Regions from separate parts of the Hoeflea phototrophica DFL-43 genome, predicted to be linked through region 1. Evidence: riboswitches for the same ligand, from Rfam matches in the RefSeq annotation. Region 1 holds a riboswitch; the other holds the start of a gene.

Region 1 (5,351 bases):
GTCCGGGCCGTTCGCCACCCGTCAGCAGGGCCTCGGACAGGTCAATGAAACCGCGCGCGTTCTCCGCCCCACCCTCGTTGAGATAGGCCCAGAGTGCCAGCCGGTCGGCCTCGTCAAGGGTCGAGAACGGCTCCAGCCCCGGATCGGGCTTGTCGTCGCCCGGCAGCGCCGCAAGCTTGAAGCCGTACGTCGAAGCAGCAGCCCGGAGGCTTTCCAGCGCATAGGAGAAATAGCTTGCCCCGCCAAGCGCCCGCACCACCACCAGCCTCGCCTTCGGCGCCATGCGGGCGATGAAGGTGTCGACCGACATCGGGTGTTTGAGATCACTCAGGCTGGCAAGCCGCCAGGCCATGGAGCCCGACGCCTGACGCGCGCCGGCAATGCTCGCAAGCTCGGTGTCGGCGGCGCTCAGGAACAGGATATCGCCGGGAGACTGGCCGAGGTCAACGGCCTCGTCACCATCGCTCAACGCCCCTTTTTGCGCGACCAGCAGATGCATCGGGACGGAGCCTCCTTATTGCCTCAGCCTGAAAGCTGGGACAGACCATCGCGGATTGCGGCTTCATCAAGATCATGAAGCCCGATCACCACCAGCCGTGTCTCGCGTGTTTCGCCGGCAGCCCAAGGCCGGTCGAAATGGGTGTCGATGCGGCTGCCCACGGCCTGGATCACCTGCCGCATCGGCTTGCCGGCAACATCGGCAAAGCCCTTGAGCCGAAGAATGTCGTGGGTCTGGATCAGCGTGACCAGGCCTTGGGTAAAGGCTGCCGGGTCGGCGACCGGTCCCAGCGACACGACGAAGCTCTCGAACTCGTCATGATCATGATCGTGTTCGTGGCCGTCCTCATGGTGAAGCTCGTGATGCGACTTGCGGTTGGCGATGTCGTCTTCCGTGCCCATGCCAAGCCCCAGAAGAACCTCCGGCGCCACCTCACCCTGCCGCGATTCCACGAATGCAGGTTTGCGCGACATGTGTGCGGAAATCCCGCTGCGCACGCCTTCCAGCTCTTCCGCACTGATCAGGTCAGCCTTGTTGAGCACGATCAGATCCGCGGCCGTGAGCTGGTCTTCGAACAGTTCCTCAAGCGGGCTTTCATGATCAAGCCCCTCGTCAGCCTGGCGCTGTGCGTCGAGCTTGTCATGATCATGGGCAAACCGTCCGGCCGCCACCGCAGCGCTGTCGACCACGGTCACAACCCCATCGACTGTCACCTGGGTCTTGATCCCGGGCCAGTTGAAAGCGGCGACCAGCGGCTGCGGCAGCGCAAGGCCGGACGTCTCGATGACGATGTGATCAGGCCGGTTCTTGCGCGCCAGCAGCTGTTCCATCGTCGGGATGAAATCATCGGCCACGGTGCAGCAGATGCAGCCATTGGTCAGCTCGACGATGTCGTCCTCCGAACAGACCTCATCGCCGCAACCCTTGAGCACATCGCCATCCACACCCAGATCGCCAAACTCGTTGATGATCAGCGCAATGCGTTTGCCATTGGCATTGGCCAGCATGTGGCGGATCAGCGTGGTCTTGCCGGCACCGAGAAACCCGGTGATTACGGTGGCGGGAATCTTGGACCCGTTCATGGTTCTAACCCTTCATCTTGAGCGGCAGACCGGCAGCGACGAAATGGACTTCATCGGCCAGACCCGCGATTGTCTGGTGGAGGCGGCCGGCATGATCGCGAAACGCGCGCGCCATGGCATTGTCCGGCACGATGCCGAGGCCAACCTCGTTGGAAACGAAAACCACCGGCCCCTTGAGGCCCGGCAGTGTTTTGGCGAGCCGTTCAAAGGCCGCATCAATGTCATGTTCGCCGAGCATCAGATTGGTCACCCACAGCGTCAGGCAATCAACCAGCACCGGGCGGTCGGCGCGCGCCGCGTCAGCAAGCGCTTCCGCCAGCTCAACCGGAGCCTCGACGGTTTCCCATCCGGCCCCGCGCCGGTCCTGGTGCGTTGAGATCCGCGCGCGCATCTCTTCATCCCAGGCCTGACCGGTCGCCAGATAGAACCGCATTGGCGAGGCCGCCTCGACCAACCGTTCGGCAAAGGCCGACTTGCCCGAGCGTGCGCCGCCGAGCACAAGCGTCACCGCTGGCAGTTTGCCGCTCACGCCCCCGTCACGCCTCTGCGTCCCGGGGAACCCGCGACAGGAAAACCCCGAGCAGGCCACCGAGCAACAGCCAGAAAAACAGTGTGGTCGCCAACGATGCCGCGGCATAGGCAGACGCGATATAGGCGGGAACTTCGCTGTAGATGTCTTCCGGCACGGGCACGCCCCACATATGCGGCGCAGCGATCAGCACAACGCCAACCGCCTTGGCAATCATCTCCGGTCTCAGCGCGATCAGCCAAAGGCCAAGTCCCGTCAGAGCGACCGTGATCATCCACCAGCTCTGGCGATCACCGAGATCCGCATAGGGAAACCCGGGCACCGCAGGCGGCAGGCTGAAGGAGGGGGCGAGTTGGACTGCAAACCAGGCACCGGCGCCAAGGAACAAGCCCCGCATCAAGGCTTCACGTCCGGCGGGAAACTCGATCCCGGTCAGAAGCGCCACGGCCGCCAGCATCAGGGCAAAGCCGCCACCGGCGACCAGATTGGCGAGAATCGTATTGCCGAAACGGCCAAACCAGAGCTGTTCTTCGCCTTCGCCATGATCATGGGAATGGCTGGCCTCTGCTTCAGCAGCGCCATGGCTGTGACCAGCCTCGCCATTCTCATAGGCTTCTGCCTGCATGATAAGCGGAATGGTTTTGACATATTGGGCGGGCGTCATCACCAAACCGGCGATAAGCCCGGCGGCAAGAGCCGCCAGGAGCAACCTGACAATCATGAGATCAATCCCTTAGTGGCAGGGAAAGCCGTAGGAATGCCGGGTGTCGTGCGCCGCGTCGTGCAGCGTCTGCGAATTGGCCAGGCCAACTCCGAACACCAGAATGGAACCGATGACCAGTGCCATCAATCCGGCAACGGTACGTGCGCCGATGCGATCGGTCAGTGAAAGCGTTTCAGTCTTAACAGCCATGACAACCTCCGTGAATGGCTTCGGAAGAACACCTCTTCCAAAGGTCCGGCTCTCAACCGGTGCGAATGGCAGGTCTCCTGGCTCGCGGGTTCTGTGCAACCAGATAAGTCGCACAACAGCAAATGCCAGCCTTCCCGACGTTTGAGGCGGTCATGAAAACGGGACGATTCGTAGACAAAGAGGCGTCCGCGCCGATTGATCATGCCGCCACGTCAGTGGCTTTCCCCGGCTTGGTTGGTTCAGATCACAGGCAAACACCATTGTTCCCCCGTCACCCTGGCGTCCCGAACCGGTGACATTTGCCTAACCGCTCTACAGTCGCGGGGTCGGCTGCGATAAGGATGCCCGGCTTGGGTCCATCCCGTCGCATTCCCTTTTGATCCGGAGAGACAACTTGCATCCCTGGAACCATTCGAGACCCAAGTGATAGGCACAGGCCCGCCGGGTGTCAATCTCGATTGCGCCCTCAGATCGTCCATCAACGACCAATGACGCCGCTGGCCTCCATGATCCGTTCAAATCCAACCAAACGGCCCAGTTCCGCGGCAATATCGTCGAGCGCCGCATCGACATCTTCGCGGTAGTTCAGCAATCCACCGGTCAGTCCGAAACTCTTCAGCAATTCGGCGCGATAGGCATCCGAACCGAACAGCCCGTGAAGATAGGTCCCGGAGACGCGACCGTCCGGCGAGGTCGCACCATCGGGCCGTCCGTCGAGAATGGTCATCGGCCGGGCGCAGTCCGGGCCCTGGCTGACACCCAGATGGATCTCGTAACCCTCAAGCGGCAGATCGCCTTGTGCGGATCGTGCGGCGATGTTGCGAACCGTTTTCTCAGGCGCCATTTCTGTCGAGATATCAAGCAGGCCGAGCCCTTCGGCGGCCGGCTCTGCGCCTTCAATACCCAGCGGATCACGCACCATGCGGCCAAGCATCTGGTAGCCGCCGCAAATCCCGATGATCCGCCCGCCACGGCGATGATGCGCCTGAAGATCCGCATCCCAGCCCTGACCGCGGAAATCGGCAAGGTCTCCGATGGTGGATTTCGAACCGGGCAGAATCACCAGCCCGGCATCCTCCGGCAGACGCTCGCCGGGTTTGACAAACACCAGCTCCACATCGGGCTCCGCGCGCAGCGGATCGAAATCATCGAAATTGGCGATCCGCGACAGCACCGGCACCGCGATCTTGAGCGCTCCTGCCTTGCCACGAACAAGCCGTTCGAGCGCCACCGAATCCTCTGCCGGCAGACGGGCTGCGGATTTGAGCCAGGGCACAACGCCGAAACAGGGCCATCCGGTAAATCCCTCGATCGCCGAGATGCCGTCGTCAAACAGGCTCACATCGCCGCGGAACTTGTTGATCAGGTAGCCCGCAATCATTGCCCGGTCGGCATCGGGCAGGATCGTGTGCGAGCCGACGATGGATGCAATCACGCCGCCACGGTCGATGTCGCCCACCAGCACCACCGGCACCTTGGCCAATGTCGCAAATCCCATATTGGCGATGTCGCCCGCCCTGAGGTTGATTTCGGCGGGGGAGCCAGCCCCCTCCACCAGCACCAGATCGGCGTCCTCGCCTATGCGGCCAAAGCTGTCCATTACCGCCGCCATCAGTTTGGGCTTGAGAGTCTGGTAATCCCGCCCGCGAGCGTGGCCGGTGACCTTGCCCTGGACGACAACCTGGGAGCCGGTTTCCGACTGCGGCTTGAGCAGGACCGGGTTCATGTGAATGCTCGCTGGCGTCCGGCAGGCCATGGCCTGCAACCATTGCGCCCGCCCGATTTCACCGCCGTCATCGGCCACTGCTGCATTGTTGGACATGTTCTGCGGCTTGAACGGACGCACTTTCAGCCCGTGATTCGCCGCAAGCCGGCAAAACCCCGCAACCAGCACGGTTTTGCCGACATCCGAGCCTGTCCCCTGAAACATTAACGCCCTTGTCATATCCTGTTCGATAGCACCCGCAACCGGCCCGCAAAAGGGCAAAAAGGCCGTTTGTTAACCGCCGCTTAATCACATTCCCAAAACTGGAGAAAGTTTTGTCTCCGGCATCTGAAATGCGACACGCCGCGGCGTATTCAATGCAGCTCAGCAGACCCAATAAGCCTAGAGCACCGGCAGATGGTGATCACCATCGAGACATTCAAACCGAACCCACCGACAGACAGTGGCCAGACAAGAGGAAGGACATCGCGATGCTTTACGTATTCAATTCCGCCAACGGCGTGCAAATCGCTTGGAACAACGTGCTTCCCTCTGAAAAAACGGGTCCCAAAAGCCCGCTTCGCAGCTTGGTCAACAACCTTATCCGGACCTCGTCGGCAGGC
Region 2 (5,351 bases), 320 kb from region 1:
CGAACAGGAGAATGAAGATCGCCACGACTTCGTCGTAGCGTCCCTGGCCCCATTGCATGGCGATCCGAAGATCGTGTCCGATGCCGCCCGACCCAACGAAGCCCAGAATTGCCGAGGCGCGAATGTTGATCTCGAAGCGCAGCAGCCCGTAGGAGAACCAGTTCGGCGCCACCTGAGGCAAGACTCCAAGCCACATCTTCTGGATCCAGCTTGCGCCGACCGATGACAACCCCTCGACCGGTTTCAGGTCGGCATTCTCCGAAACCTCAGAGAACAGTTTGCCAAGTGCGCCGGCGGTGTGAATGGCAATCGCGATCATCGCCGGAACCGGCCCGCCGCCAAGAATGAAGATCAGGACGAGCGCGATCACGATCTCCGGGATTGCGCGCATGCCGTCCATCAAGCGCCGAAACACCGGGATCATCCGGGGCCACAGCGCCAGCCCGCGGGTCGACAGCAGCGCCAGCACGATGGCGGCCGCAGCACCGATTAACGTCGAGACCGCCGCGATGTTGAGTGTTTCAATCAACGAAGGCAAAAATTCCAGCAGCAGTGCCGGAAGCAATGCCGATTTCTCAATTCCCTCGGCGACGACCTCGGAAGGAAATTGGAATATCTGGGATATGCCATCCCAGAACCCGCCGGCGTTGCGGGCATCCGCAAGCCTGAACCCGGAGACCAGAAGAGCAATGAAGACGATAAGCAAAATGCCGCCATACATCTGCTTCCGGCGGGTCATCTCCAGGTAGTTTTCGCGGATAGCCTTCGAAGCGGCCGAGCCGTCCTGCTGTGCAGTCATGTCGCTCATCGGCGGGCATCCTTCACGAATAGAAAGCGGGGAGCCGGATGGCTCCCCGCGACTGTTTGGCAAGAGCCTTAGTTGGTCTTGGCTTCACGAACGGCAACGATGGTCTCGTAGGCTTCGTGGGTGATCGGCTTGAAGCCTGCGGTCTCGCCAGCGGCGATGTTGTAGGCGCACTGCGCATCCTTTTCATGCATGGATCCGACGAGTTCGGTCACCGTGTCTTTGACGTCCTGCGGGAGTGCCTTGCGCAGCGTGACCGGGCCTTCCGGGATTGGCTTCGACTTCCAGATTTGGACGATCTCGTTCATGTCGACAAGACCGGAATCCGTGGCCTTGCGAAGAGCGCCGGAATTGTAGCCGTCTTCCCAGTTGCCCTGGCCGTCTGCCCAGGTGACGCCGGCGTCGATTTCACCATTGGCAACGGCAACGATGGTCTGCTCGTGGCCGCCGGTGAACTTGACTTCACCGAAGTAATCGCCGCTTTCCATGGAAGCGCCGGTTGCCTGCGGAATTTCGATCGAGGGAATGAGGTAGCCGGAGGTCGAGTTCGGGTCACCGAATCCGAAGGTCTTGCCCTTCATGTCGTCCAGCGAAGTGATGCCGCTCTCCTTGCGGGCAAAACCGATCGAATGATAGCTGAACGAGCCGTCGAGGTTGGTCTTGACCAGCACCGGTTCGACCGACTCGGGATCGGTCAGATAGGCCTTGGCGTAGGACGATGCGCCGAGCCAGGCCATGTCGATCGAACCGCCGAGCATGCCCTGGATCACGCCGTCATAGTCAGCGGGGGTAAACAGCTTGACAGGCACACCGAGGGCTTCCTCGGCATAGGCGCGCAGGCATTCGTTCGAAGTCAGGCGATCCTGGGCGTTCTCGCCGCCGAGGATACCGATGCGGAATTCGGTGATCGCGTCCTGTGCGAATGCGCTTGTGGACAGAAGTGCGGCAGTTGCCGCCACGAGGATTGTTTTCATCATAGGATTGTCTCCGTTCGAGGGTTGTTAGAAGGGGCAGGCGAAAGGGATGATGCCGGATTGCATTCGCTGGCCGGACTGACGAACCTTCCGGGTCAGGTTGTCTCCAGGACCACTTCGCCCGAAGCATTGGTTCGCGCCTTGACATCGGCGGGGCGGCCCTGGGCCCGCAGGCTCGTCGAGGTCATGGATTCGGATATTTCTTCGCCATCGGCGCCCGATCCGTAGATGGCGCGAACGGCTTCGGTGGTCAGCGCATCAGGCTTGCCGTCAAAGACCACCTTGCCCTGCGCCATCCCGATGATGCGCTCACAATAGTTGCGCGCGGTATCGAGCGTATGCAGGTTGGTCACCACCGTGATGCCTTCCTGCCTGTTGATGTCCCGCAGCGCGTCCATCACAATCTGCGCATTGAGCGGATCAAGCGATGCGATCGGCTCGTCGGCGAGGATCAGTTTCGGGGATTGCATCAGCGCACGGGCAATGGCGACACGCTGCTGCTGCCCGCCCGAAAGCGCCTCGGCGCGCTTCGGCGCATTCTCGGCGACTCCAAGCCGCTCAAGAATGGAGATCGCCCTCAGGATGTCTTCGCGGGGAAACAGGTTGAACATCGTCGAGAAAGTCGACCGCATGTTGAGCGTGCCATGCAGGACATTCGACACCACATCCAGCCGGGGAACCAGGTTGAACTGCTGAAAGATCATCGCGCAATCGCGCTGCCAGCTTCTGAGTTCACGGCCGCTCAGGGTCGAAACCACGCGTCCGGAGTGCGAAATCACTCCGTCGCTGACCCCTGTCAGCCGATTGATCATGCGCAGGAGCGTGGATTTTCCGGCGCCCGAGCGACCGATGATGCCAACCATCTGCCCCTCGGGAATGGACAGGCTAACAGCGTCGACTGCGGTGTTGACGCCAAAACGACGCGTCACTTCGGTCAACTCAAGCATAATCAATGTCCTTTGCGGCAATCCGGATTTAGCAGTTTCTGCAAGGTGGACTATCGGAGGCATGTGAAGCTGCGATGTCGGTTTGATGTCAGTTTTGTAACGATCCACAGAGCCCCTTCTTGATCGGGGGAAATCCTTGGAAATCGGGCATTTCCGGCCTTGCATCACGGCCCCGGCCATGCACCAATGAAGCAATCTGGTGTCCGCCAAAAGCGGGAGAATCGGGAATTCGGTGCAAGACCGGAACGTGCCCAACGCTGTAACGGGGATGGCAAGCGCAAAACGTCACTGGGACCCCCGGGCCACTGGGAAATCCGGGAAGGCGCGCCTGCCAAATGATCCGAAGTCAGAAGACCGGCCAGATGTCATAGCCTAGCAGCGCGTGGACGGCGTTGCCGGGTTTTCACGGATTGTTGGGGATCAAACAATGCCGAAGACATCTGGGCTGGCCAGAGCCGAGCCGTTCCTCGCCAGTGAACGCGACGCCGTTTACAAGGCCATTTTCACCCGACGCGATGTTCGCGACCAGTTTCTGCCCGAACCTGTTCCCGATGATGTCTTGAAGAGGCTGCTCGAGGCGGCCCATCACGCGCCTTCGGTCGGTTTCATGCAGCCATGGAACTTCATCACCATCCGCAGCCAGCCGGTGCGCAACAGAATTGCGGATGCATTTGGCCGCGCAAACGATGAGGCCGCCCGGATGTTCCCGGAAGAACGGCAATCAGACTACAAAGCTCTTAAGCTCGAGGGCATCCGCAAGGCGCCGCTCAACATCTGCATCACTTGCGACCGTGGACGAGGCGGCGACGTGATCCTGGGCAAGACCCACAATCCAAATATGGATCTCTACTCCACCGTCTGCGCGGTCCAGAACCTCTGGCTCGCAGCCCGCGTCGAGGGCATCGGCATGGGCTGGGTCAGCATCTTTCATGACGCCGATCTCAAAACCATCCTCGGCATCCCTGAGCGGATCGAGATCGTCGCCTATCTCTGCCTGGGCTATGTCGATGAGCTTTATGAGCGCCCCGAACTGCAGGTCAAAGGCTGGAACCGCCGGCTGCCGCTCGACGAGTTGATCTTCGAGGAAGGCTGGCGTGGAAAGACTTAAGGCAAGGGTTCTAGCCGCCGTGGCGCTCGAGGAACTCTTCGGCCGACAGTGCGCGAAAGTCCTTGAGCGCGGAATGCAGCTTGTCATGCTCCCAGTCCCACCAGGCAAGCGCATCAAGCCGGGAGGCGACGTCATCGGAAAAGCGTTGCCGGATCGTGCGGGCCGGAACGCCAACCGCAATGGCAAAGTCAGCCACATCCTTGGTGACCACCGCATTGGCGCCAATGCTTGCGCCATTGCCGATCGTCACCCCCGGCATCACCACCGCGCCATGACCAATCCATGTGTCATGACCGATGGTGATCCCCTGCCCGGCGCGCCAATCAAAGAACGCCTGATCGTCGCTCTCACCATCGAAATACCACGATGAGCGATAGCTGAAATGATGCAGCGAAGCCCGGTCCATCGGATGCATGCTCGCGTAAATCCGCACATGGCTGGCGATGTTGGCAAACTTGCCGATGGTCGCATAGGCGATCTGGGTGTTGTCGACGCAGTAGGAATAGTCGCCCATGGTCGAGTGCGACAGCGTACACCCGGCACCGACTTCGGTGTAGCGGCCAAGCGTCGAGTCCACGATCTTCGCTGTGGCGTGAACCAGCGGAGCTTCAGACAACTTGGTCATGCGGCAGATTTTCCGGCTGCGAATGCGGAAACGTCGATCACCTGGTCGGCGACCGCGTTGCGCACATCATAATCGTGGAAGATCCCCAGGAGCGCGGCACCTTCAGCCTTCTTGGCGGCAATCAATTCGATCACAACCTCGCGATTGGCCGCGTCCAGCGACGCTGTCGGCTCGTCGAGCAGCAGGACCGGATGGTCGGTGATGAAGCCGCGGGCAATGTTGACGCGCTGCTGCTCACCGCCGGAGAAGGTGGCCGGCGGCAACGACCAGAGCCGTTCGTGCAGGTTGAGCTGGGCAAACAGCACGCGCGCACGGTCGCGGGCCTCCTCGCGCGCCACGCCGCGCACCAGAAGCGGCTCGGCAGCGACATCCAGGGCGGACACCCGCGGGACCGCACGCAGGAACTGGCTGACATAGCCGATCGTATCGCGGCGGATCTCAAGCACCTTGCGTGGGCTGGCCGAGGCAATATCGACATGCTTGCCATTGTGCAGCACCAGAATCTGCCCGCCATCGCAGCCGTAATTTCCATAAAGCATCTTCAGGATCGAGCTCTTGCCCACACCTGAAGGTCCGCCAAGCACGGCGCAGGCCCCGGAGTTCATCGAGAAGGAGACATTGGCAACGACGGGCAGTTCAACACCACCGCGCATGTGCATGACGAAGGTCTTGTGAACCTCGGATGCAATCAGAAGGGAGGTCATCGGCTTACACCTGAAGAATGGAGGAAACGAGAAGCTGCGTGTAGGGCGCGCGCGGGTCATCAAGCACCCGGTCGGTCAGGCCTGCTTCGATCACCCGGCCATCCTTCATCACGATCATCCGGTCCGACAGGAGCCGTGCCACAGCGAGATCGTGGGTGACCACCACCACGGCGAGCCCCAGATCGGAA

Evidence for each region. A riboswitch is a leader RNA that binds a small molecule or an ion and turns the genes downstream of it on or off. The one in region 1 is predicted to bind cobalamin.
Region 2: another riboswitch for cobalamin. It lies ahead of bluB (5,6-dimethylbenzimidazole synthase); the one in region 1 lies ahead of HPDFL43_RS15305 (CbtB domain-containing protein).

The regions. Positions count from the first base shown of each region.
Region 1 covers NZ_CM002917.1:3,228,206-3,233,556, forward strand. Annotated here, with positions in the region: gene cobN (cobaltochelatase subunit CobN) at 1-499, opposite strand, end outside; gene cobW (cobalamin biosynthesis protein CobW) at 523-1,581, opposite strand; gene cobU (bifunctional adenosylcobinamide kinase/adenosylcobinamide-phosphate guanylyltransferase) at 1,586-2,110, opposite strand; gene HPDFL43_RS15300 (CbtA family protein) at 2,118-2,831, opposite strand; gene HPDFL43_RS15305 (CbtB domain-containing protein) at 2,844-3,023, opposite strand; cobalamin riboswitch at 3,074-3,451, opposite strand; gene HPDFL43_RS15310 (cobyric acid synthase) at 3,502-4,968, opposite strand.
Region 2 covers NZ_CM002917.1:2,908,997-2,914,347, forward strand. Annotated here, with positions in the region: gene phnE (phosphonate ABC transporter, permease protein PhnE) at 1-808, opposite strand, end outside; gene phnD (phosphonate ABC transporter substrate-binding protein) at 877-1,782, opposite strand; gene phnC (phosphonate ABC transporter ATP-binding protein) at 1,875-2,726, opposite strand; cobalamin riboswitch at 2,907-3,103, shown strand; gene bluB (5,6-dimethylbenzimidazole synthase) at 3,154-3,834, shown strand; gene HPDFL43_RS13800 (DapH/DapD/GlmU-related protein) at 3,845-4,459, opposite strand; gene phnL (phosphonate C-P lyase system protein PhnL) at 4,456-5,163, opposite strand; gene phnK (phosphonate C-P lyase system protein PhnK) at 5,168-5,351, opposite strand, start outside.